DNA from 3 places in the Nocardia sp. CDC519 genome. Region 3 is predicted to be linked to each of the others. Evidence: riboswitches for the same ligand, from Rfam matches in the RefSeq annotation. Region 3 holds a riboswitch; each other region holds the start of a gene.
What was found. Region 3 has a riboswitch for cobalamin ahead of AC5W7N_RS02665 (CbtB domain-containing protein). Riboswitches for the same ligand answer to the same signal wherever they lie in the genome.
Positions count from the first base shown of each region.

Region 1 (3,267 bases), 1.5 Mb from region 3:
CCCCGGCTGTCTTGGCCGCCTCGATGATGGCGTCGATGGACAGGTATGCCCGGACCGGGTGGCCTTCCTCGCCGATCTGATAGGCCTCGTCCGCCTTCAGGCGGTGCACCGAGTTGCGGTCCTCATGCGGGAAGACGGCCACGGTCCCGATGCCGAGTTCATAGGCCGCACGGAAGGCGCGGATGGCGATTTCGCCGCGGTTGGCAACCAAGACTTTCGAGAACATTGACCTAAGGTACCCGCCCTCGCACCGTGGGCCGACAGGGAAGTCCCCTTCGCAGCAATCTTCACAACCGGTCCTTGCATGGTTGCGAAGTTGCGTTCACCCGGCCGTCATATCTCACCGCACCGCCCGGCGGAACGTGCGATGAACGCCGGGTCATAGCTACTGGTGAGTTACCTACTGGCCGGTCACCACCAGTGCAGAGTGCGGTACCGCAGGCCACCACGTAGCTGGCCCACCCCGACGCCGATCAGCAGACCACGCTCTTCGCCGGTCAGCCCACGCGAGAACGCGAGCCGGAGCAGGCGGATCAGCACCTCCGGCAGATGGATCTCCGGCAGACCGTTACCGGGGAATTCGGCATTCAGCCGGGCCAGGCCGATACCGCGCGCACGTCCCTGGCGATAGCCCGGCCGGAACCCACGGCGATAGCGATAGGCGACCAAGGCCTGGGGCAGGAACCCGGTACGGAAACCTTCCCGGTGCGCATGCCAGCCGAAGGCGAGATCCTCATTGGCTGCATAGGTGACGTCGATCCCGCCGAGTTTGCGATACACGTTCGCTCGGCACGCCATCGCGCAGCCGACGATCACCGGGGCGAACACTCCGGGCGGCTGGAATCGATCCGGTTCGGGCACCTCGGCGATGCCCCGCCGGTTGTCGGCATTGAGCGAGCGGCCTTCGACCGCACAGCTGATCAGGTCGTAGCCTTCGTCGAGGAACGCGAGCATGCGACGCATCCAGTCCGGCTGCACGCGGTCGTCGTGATCGCAGAACAGCAGCACGTCACCGGTGGCGTGCTCGGCGCCGACATTGCGGGCGTACGCCGCGCCGGCCCTCTCCGACGCGGCGACCCAGCGCAGGTGCAGCCGTTCCCGCAGCGGGTGCCCGGCCAGATGAGCTTCGAGGCCGGGTGCGCTGCGATTGTCCGCGACGACGACCTCGAACTCGCCGTCGTAGTCCTGTTCGGCGAGTGCCGCGAGCTGCTCGTCGAGATGCCCGCGATCGGTATCGCCGGCGATGTGCGCGGGAATGACGACCGAGGTCATCGGTGGTTTCGGTGCCTGCACGGCTCCTCCTCCTCGCCGTTGTGAAAGACAGGTGTTTAGGTTAAGTCAGGGATGGGCGGCTCACCACCGGAGCGCTGCCCCGACTATCGTGGGCACCGCAGCTGGTTCGCCGGCCGGACGACAAGGAGCCCCGAACGTCCGCCCCGGCGTCGAAGCCCGCCCCTGGCGGGTGAGAGGGAACCCGGTGGAAATCCGGGACTGTCCCGCAGCGGTGAGTGGGAACGACCGCCGTCATCAGCACTGGGCACACCGCCTGGGAAGCGACGGCCAGTAGGTCGGCCGAATCGGCCGGTGCCCGCGAGTCCGAAGACCTGCCCGTTGTGCCGGATACGCCGTATCCGGCGGCCATCGCCTCGTGGACCGGGCGCTCGCCACCTGTGTTGCCAATACCCGACCCGTCTGCCGGGTCGTCCGGGGCTCATCGGTGCCGTGCGTACCCGAATCGGCGATCGCCCGCCGCAACTCAGCACTGGAGAAACACCGTGACTGTTCTTACGCACAACCCGTTCACCGCAACGGTTCTCGGGCTTCCTCGGGTGGGGCCACGCCGGGAACTCAAGCGCGCCACCGAGTCCTATTGGGCCGGGCGCATCGACGCTGCTCGACTGCACGAGGTGGCTCGCGAGCTGCGTCGTGCCCAGTACACCGAATTACTCGATGCCGGAATGGATTCGATCCCGGTCGGCACCTTCTCCTATTACGACCAGATGCTCGACACCGCCGTGCTGCTCGGCGCGCTACCGCCGCGCGTGGCCGGTATCGAGGACCCGCTGGACCGCTATTTCGCCGCCGCGCGCGGTACCGACGCGGTCGAACCACTGGAGATGACGAAGTGGTTCGACACGAACTATCACTACCTTGTTCCGGAGCTCGGACCGCAGACCGCGTTCACCCTGCATCCGGAGACCGTGCTCGACCAGCTGCGCGAGGCGATCGAGCTCGGCGTGCCCGCGCGGCCGGTCATCATCGGACCGGTCACCTTCTTGAAGCTGGCCAAGACGGCCGGGGCGGCCGCACTGGAGCGCATCGACGAGCTGGTGCCGCTGTATCGCGAACTGCTGAGCCTGCTGGCCGGGGCGGGCGCGCACTGGGTGCAGATCGATGAACCGGTGCTGGTCACCGATCTGACCGAGGACGAGCTGGCCGTGGTTCGGCGGGTCTACACCGAGCTCACCGCGTCCGGTGATCGCCCGGCGATGCTGGTGGCCACCTACTTCGGCACCCCGGGCCCCGCGCTCGCGGCACTGGCGGGCACCGACGTCGAAGGCCTCGCGGTCGATCTGGTCTCCGGCACCGAAGTGGGCGAGGTGGCGGCGGTGCCCGCACTGGCGAACACGCTGCTGGTGGCCGGTGTGGTCGACGGACGCAATGTGTGGCGCACCGACCTCGATGCCGCACTGAGCACCCTCGGCACACTGCTCGGCTGCGCGAAGTCGGTGGCGGTATCGACCTCGTGCTCGCTGCTGCATGTGCCGTACTCGCTGGCGGTCGAGACCGGGCTCGACGACGCGTTGCGTTCGTGGCTGGCCTTCGGTGCGGAAAAGGTCGGCGAGGTGCGGGTGCTGGCCACCGGCCTGAGCGCGGGCACCGCGACGATCGCCGATGAATTGTCCGCTGCGCGCGCGGCTTCGGCGAGCCGTGCGGCCGATCCACGGATCAGCAACGGCCAGGTGCGGGCCAGGCTGGCGGCCCTCGGTCCCGACGCGGTGCGGCGTGCGCCGGCCGAACAGCGCAGGCAGCTGCAACGCGAACGGCTCGAGCTGCCGCTGCTGCCCACCACCACCATCGGCTCGTATCCGCAGACTTCGGCGATCCGGTCGGCCCGCGCCGCGGTGCGTTCGGGCGAGATCGACCGCGCCGCTTACGAGCAGCGGATGCGCGACGAGATCGCCGACGTCATCGCCCTGCAGGAGAAGCTGGAGCTCGATGTGCTGGTGCACGGCGAGCCGGAACGCAATGACATGGTGCAGTATT
Region 1 covers NZ_CM183377.1:2,138,755-2,142,021, reverse strand. The annotation lists gene AC5W7N_RS09515 (pyruvate carboxylase) at 1-226, opposite strand, end outside; gene AC5W7N_RS09510 (glycosyltransferase family 2 protein) at 412-1,293, opposite strand; cobalamin riboswitch at 1,443-1,626, shown strand; gene metE (5-methyltetrahydropteroyltriglutamate--homocysteine S-methyltransferase) at 1,776-3,267, shown strand, end outside.
Region 1: another riboswitch for cobalamin. It lies ahead of metE (5-methyltetrahydropteroyltriglutamate--homocysteine S-methyltransferase); the one in region 3 lies ahead of AC5W7N_RS02665 (CbtB domain-containing protein).

Region 2 (3,267 bases), 2.2 Mb from region 3:
ACACCGTTAACGGCACCGTGATCCGAACTCGGGCTCACCGTCCGGCGTCGACGCGGTCGGCGCTCTGCTGTTCGAACCGTTCCACGAACGGCTGCACCTGCTGGGCGAGCACGGTGTTGTACTCGTGCGGGCGCTGCCGTGGATTGGCGTGGCCGGTGCCGTGCGGCAGCACCACCAGCAGCGCGCCGTCCACGCCGCCGACCTCGTCGATGAGCACCTGATGGGTGCGTTCGACGTCGACCACGTCGTCACGGTGGGCGTCGTGCGGGCGGATGAACACGATCGCCGGACGCGGCTTGCCGTCGGCGGGCTCGGACAGCGCGCGCAGGTTGTCGGCCGAACCACCGGCCACGATGGCCAGGAATTGGGATTCGATCAGGCCGTTGCTGGCGGCGTCGGGGTTGAAGATCTTGTCGCGCAGCACTTCGGCCACCACGTCACCCAACTCGGCGACGCGGATACCGGGGACGCCCTCGCGGTCGACGAAACGTTCCCGGCGCGCATAGGTTTCGACGGTCAGGCGCAGCGTGCGGCTCTCCCTGGCACCGGGCAGCCAGCCCATCCAGCGCACCATGTCCTGGCCGCGGCCGCGTTTGTCGGGTCGTACCGCGTCGAGGTCGAGCGGGGTGCAGTCGAGCAGCACCGCGACCAGGCGCAGCTCGCTGCCGGTGTGGATGTGCTGGCCCACCTCGAGCGCGATCACCCCACCCATGCTGTGGCCGGTGAGCACGATATTGCGGATCCCGGACATCACCGCGGCCCGGATGATCAGATCGGCGATCACCTTGGTGTCGATACCGCGATTGTCGTAGCGGATCGCCCACACCACGCCCATCGTGGCCAGTGCGGGCAGCGCCTCGGCGGTGTCGGAGGCGTTGAGACCGCCCAGACCGACCATGTCGACGACGGCGGTATCCCAGTCCCCCGGATCGGCGGGCGCGGAGATCGGCAGCAGCGACGGCTCGGTGCCCGCCAGCCGCGCCCGCTCCGGCGCGACATCGTGTACCCAGTACTGGACCATGCCGATCAGCACGATCAGCACCAGCGCACCGACCCGCGACAACACCAACCGGGTGCGGCGCAACGTCGTCCAGTTGTGCCCGAGCCGGGTCTCGGCCAATCGGGCCCGCCGTCGCGCGTCGTCCCAGTCGGTGACAGTGGACGGGTGTGGATCGTCCAGCGGCGACATATTTTCACTGTAGGCACGGCGCGCGAACCTCTGCCATCGCCGCGACCCGGCGCCACGGCGAACCGGACCGATCGGTAGAGTTCGGCCTCACCCTCGGTGGGTGCGGGAATCCGGTGCAAATCCGGGACGGTCGCGCCACTGTGAGCGCCCACTGCGGGCGCGAGTCAGACCTCCCCCACCGGACGAACTCTGGAGAGGCCGCGACTTGCCTGTGGAGCGCTGTTCATCGATGGTGCGTGCGCGATGACTCGTGTCAGCACCGCTGTCGTCGTCCCGTTGCTGCTGGCCGCGCTGGCCGCGGTCATGGTGCTGGCCACCGGATTCGGCGCGGAATCGCTTCCGGTATCGGGCGTGGTCGAGGTCCTGACCCACCGCCTGAGAGGCCGGATTCCGCCGGATCCCGGCCTGGACACCATCGTCTGGCAGTTGCGGGTGCCGCGCACCGTGCTGGCCGCGATCGTCGGTGCCGGGCTGGCGCTGGCCGGTGCGGCCATGCAGACGCTGGTACGCAACCCCTTGGCCGACCCGTTTCTGCTCGGCGTGTCCTCCGGCGCCGGGGTCGGTGCCGCGGCGGTGATCACCTCGGGTGTGTTCGCGGGGGCGGGGATCTGGGCATTGTCCGGTGGCGCGCTGATGGGCGCGTTCGCGGCGGCGGCGCTGGTGTTCATGATCGCGGTGACCCAGGGCGGGCTGACCCCGCTGCGGCTGGTGTTGACCGGCACCGTGCTGGCCTCGGCATTCTCGGCGCTCACCAGCTATCTGATCTTTCGCAGCACCGATCCGGCGGCCGCGCAGTCGGTGCTGTTCTGGCTGCTGGGCAGCCTGGCGGGGGCGGACTGGACCAAGATCGCGGTGCCGCTGGCGGTGGTCGCGGCCTCCGCGGTGGCGCTGATCGCGGCGTCGGGCTGGCTGGACGCGCTGCATCTGGGCGCCGATTCCGCCGGTTCCCTCGGGGTTCCGGTGCGTGAGCTGCGGATCGCGCTGTTCGTGCTGCTCGCGGTGCTGGTGGGTGTGCTGGTGGCGGTGTCGGGCGGGATCGGCTTCGTCGGCCTGGTGGTGCCGCACGCGGCGCGCCTGGTGGTCGGGCCACGCCATCGCACGCTGCTGCCCGCCTGCGCGCTGCTGGGCGCGCTGTTCCTGGTGATCGCCGATGCCGCGACCCGAGTCCTGGTGCGCCCCACCGAGATACCGGTCGGGGTGTTGACCGGGCTGATCGGCGCGCCGGCGTTCCTGATCCTGATGGGCCGGCGTCATTACCGGTTCGGTGCGTCGTGAGCAGCGCGTTCACCGCGGCCGAGGCCGGCGACCGGAGCGGCGGCGAGACCGCTGGACGGCCGCAGCCTTCGATGACCGCGAGCGCCCCCACCGGCGGGGCGGTCGTCGCCGTGCACGATCTGGCCTGCGGGGCCGGGCGGCGCGAGGTCCTGACCGGCGTCGGCTTCGAGGTCCGTGCCGGCGAGATGATCGGCATCGTCGGGCCGAACGGCGCGGGCAAGACCACGCTGCTGCGCACGCTCGCCGGGCTCACGAAGCCGCGGCGTGGGCGGGTGCTGGTGGGCCCGGACGACCTGCACGCCCTCTCGCCCCGCCGCCGCGCGCGCACTGTCGCCCTGGTGGCGCAGGACGAACGCCCGCCCGATGATCTGCTGGCCTGCGAGGTGGTCGCGCTCGGCCTGACGCCGTATCTGCCGCCGTGGGGTGCGGGTTCGGCGCGCGAACGCACGGTCGTCGACGACGCGCTGGCCGCGGTCGATCTCGCGGGATTCGGCGACCGCCCGGTGCATCGGCTCTCCGGTGGCGAACGTCAGCGTGTGTTGCTGGCGCGCGCACTCGTGCAGGACACTCCGGTGCTGCTGCTGGACGAGCCGACCAATCATCTCGACATCACCCACCGGCTCGAGCTGCTCGCCCACGCCAGGCGCCTGGGCCGCACCGTGATCGCCGCGCTGCACGACCTGGCGCTGGCCGATCGCTACTGCGACCGGGTGCTGGTGGTGCACGAGGGGCGCGCCCAGCCGCTGGAGCCACCCGAGATCGCGCTGCACGCCGACGTCATCGACGCCGTGTTCGGGGTGCGG
Region 2 covers NZ_CM183377.1:5,035,107-5,038,373, forward strand. The annotation lists gene AC5W7N_RS22715 (alpha/beta fold hydrolase) at 35-1,189, opposite strand; cobalamin riboswitch at 1,255-1,381, shown strand; gene AC5W7N_RS22720 (FecCD family ABC transporter permease) at 1,433-2,464, shown strand; gene AC5W7N_RS22725 (ABC transporter ATP-binding protein) at 2,461-3,267, shown strand, end outside.
Region 2: another riboswitch for cobalamin. It lies ahead of AC5W7N_RS22720 (FecCD family ABC transporter permease); the one in region 3 lies ahead of AC5W7N_RS02665 (CbtB domain-containing protein).

Region 3 (3,267 bases):
GGCTCGAGCTCGCCGATACGAACCGGGGCCGAGCCGGCCGAGTGGAGCCCGGTCCGAGTTGACGCTCAGCACGTCTCGGTATCGGTCGCCGCTCTCGAATTCCCTGGGCCGACCGCCCGTTCGCCCGCATTGTGCGCATCGTCGACGCGACCATTCTCGGCAGTCCGAGTCCTCGCGGAGCAGTCGACGGCACCGTTCGATTCCTCGGTCCCGAGCACCCCGCCGAGGAACCGGGTCACCTCCGCCCGATAACGCTCGGGCTGATCGTCGTGCACCAGGTGGCCCGCGTCGGGGACCAGCACGTATTCGGCCCCCGGATGGACCTCCGCCATGGCGCGCATCTGGCCGGGCGGGGTGATGGTGTGTTCGCCCTCGATCAGCAGGGCGGGCACGCGGATCGTGCGCCACTGGGCCCAGAAATCGCGCGTGCCCCATTCCTCGGAGATGTCGCGGAAGGTGGAGACCGAACCGTGCAGCCGGTAGCCGTCGGGGCCGTGGTCGAAGGAGGCGAGGAAGTAGCGTCCGGCGACGGGGCCGAAGAAGTCGAGCACCGCCCGCTCGTCCGGGAACGGCTGCGGCCAGGCCTCGATCATGGCCGCCCAGTGCGCGGCCGTTCGGCCGGTGAAATCCGGGGCCATATCCTCGACCACCAGCGCTTTCACCCGTTCGGGGAACTGCGCGGCGAACATCCAGGCGTGCAGCCCGCCCATCGAGTGCCCGATCACCACCATCGGCTCGGCGATGGGCGCGGTCGCGGCGGCCAGATCGGCGACGAACGCCTCGGTGCTCAGTTCGGCGGGGGCCGGCCTGCCGTGCCCGGCGGCATCGAAGGTGTAGACGTGGCCGAAGCCGCGCAGCCAGTCCAGGTGATCGCGCCAGGTGCGGGCGCTGCCCATCAGGCCGTGCAACAGCAGCAGCGGCGTGCCCGTCCCGCCTTCGTCGTACAACACGTCCGCGATTGTGCCGCACCCATCGGTGATACCGGTCGCACCCGGCCGCGGTCGCGGGGCAAGGGGGCACAATCGTGGCATGTCTGTTGTGAAGATCAATGCGATCGAGGTTCCCGAGGGCGCGGGCCCCGAGCTGGAGAAGCGGTTCGCCCACCGGGCACACGCGGTGGAGAACTCGCCCGGCTTCCTCGGTTTCCAGCTGCTGCGTCCGACCGCGGGCGAGAACCGGTACTTCGTGGTGACGCAATGGGATTCGGAAGAATCCTTCGCCGCCTGGCGCGACGGCCCGGCCCGCGAGGCGCATGCGGGCCAGCAGCAGAAGCCGGTCGCCACCGGTGCCTCGCTGCTCGAATTCGAGGTCGTGCTCGACGTCGCGGGCAAGGCCGCCTCCGCGAGCTGACGCCCCATTCGCCACGGCAGCCGTCGCCATCCGATATTGACGACGGCCGCCGCGGGGTGTCACAGTTCGAGGGACAAACGCGTAGGTGACGCGGGAATCCGGTGCAAATCCGGAGCGGTCGCGCCACTGTGTTCCAGCCACCGGGTTCGGTGCCGGAAAGCCAGACACCGGCACCTTCGCGACCACTTCGACGGGACGCGTTTATCCCAAGGAGGACTGCAATGGCCTTCGTGCACACCCCTGGCGTATCCGCCCGGGTCACCGATTCCCTGGCCACCGTGCTCATCACGGTCGGTGTCGTTCTGCTCGCTCTGCTCACCCTCTACCTGGTCGGATTCGATCAGGGCGCCATCTCGCGCAGCGGGATGTTCATGCATGAGCTGATGCACGACGGACGCCACCTGCTGGGTCTTCCGTGCCACTGATCGGAACTCTGCGCACCCTCTTGCTTCGTGGTCTGCTGGCCGGCCTGATCGCCGGCCTGCTGGCGGGCACCGTCGGCTATTTCGTCGGCGAGCCCAAGGTGGAGGCGGCCATCGCCATCGAGGAAGCCGGCGCGGCCGCCGAATCCGGCGGACATTCGCACGGCGAACAGCCCTCCGCCGGTCACTCCCATGGCGACGAGGAAGAACCGCTGGTCAGCCGTAGCGGCCAGAAGGCGGGCCAGTTCCTCGCGCTCGGGCTGGCCGGGATGGCGTTCGGTGCGATCTTCGGTGCCGTCGCCCACGTCGCGCGGCGCTACACCGCGCTGTCGGGGCCGAAGCTGGCCCTCGGGCTCGGCATCGGCGGCTGGGCCGCGATCATCGCCGTGCCGTTCTTCAAGTACCCGGCCAACCCGCCTGCGGTCGGCGATCCGGAGACGATCAACGACCGGACGCTGCTGTGGCTGGCGGCGGTGCTGCTCGGCCTGGCCGCCGTCGGGGCGGGCGTATACGTCTGGAAGCTGCTGGCCGGCCGCCCGGATACCCTCCGGCTCACCGCGGGTGTGGCCGCCTTCGTGCTGCTCACCACCATCGGCTACATCGTTCTGCCGGGCGTGAACGAGGTGGGCGCCGACTTCCCGGCGAGCCTGCTGTGGGAGTTCCGGATCTCCTCACTCGCGGTCTCGACGACGCTGTGGGCCTGCCTCGGCCTCGGCTACGCCATGCTCACCGAGTTCGCCGGCCGCACCGATGCCCCGGTGCGAGAGGCGGCTACCGCCGCGGGCTGATCCCGCATCGAGAAGCACACAGGGCAGTGTCGGTATCCGTGACCGGCACTGCCTTTTCGCCGGAGGTTCCGGGCTTCCCGATTCGGGCGGTGCGGCCTTCGCGCCGATGGCCGCCCGGGCTTTCCGTTGCGGAATGGACCCGGGCGGTGCCGACTCACGACTCCAGTGCGGCGTCCAGGGTGATGTTGTCGACCCCGGCGAGGGCCTTGCTGACCGGGCAACCGGCCTTGGCGGCTTCGGCGGCGGTGCGGAAGCCGGCCTCGTCGAGACCGTCGACGCGGCCGCGGACGGTGATCTTGACTCCGCTGATGCGGAAGCCGCCCGCCGGATCCGGCCCGAGGGTGACGTCGGCGGTGACGTCGAGGCTGCGCGGGGTGGCGCCGGCATTGCCGATCTCGGCCGACAACGCCATCGCGTAGCAGGACGAATGCGCGGCCGCGATCAGTTCCTCCGGGCTTGTGGTGCCCTCGGCGTTGTCGGCGGCCCGCTTCGGGAACGACACGTCGTACTTGCCTGCGCCCGAGCTGGCCAGCTCGACCTGTCCAGTGCCGTCCTGCAGGCCGCCGGTCCATGCGGTGCGCGCGGTACGTGTGGGCATCACAGTCCTTTCCACGATCGGTTTGTCGGTAGGTTCTCCGCTCGAACCTACCCGCACCGCTCAGACCGCGGCGGAAGTTCGTTTGTCCAGCTGCTCGAGGACGGCGGGC
Region 3 covers NZ_CM183377.1:619,426-622,692, forward strand. The annotation lists gene AC5W7N_RS02655 (alpha/beta fold hydrolase) at 66-950, opposite strand; gene AC5W7N_RS02660 (antibiotic biosynthesis monooxygenase family protein) at 1,030-1,350, shown strand; cobalamin riboswitch at 1,388-1,540, shown strand; gene AC5W7N_RS02665 (CbtB domain-containing protein) at 1,572-1,775, shown strand; gene AC5W7N_RS02670 (CbtA family protein) at 1,766-2,560, shown strand; gene AC5W7N_RS02675 (OsmC family peroxiredoxin) at 2,715-3,158, opposite strand; gene AC5W7N_RS02680 (SRPBCC family protein) at 3,219-3,267, opposite strand, start outside.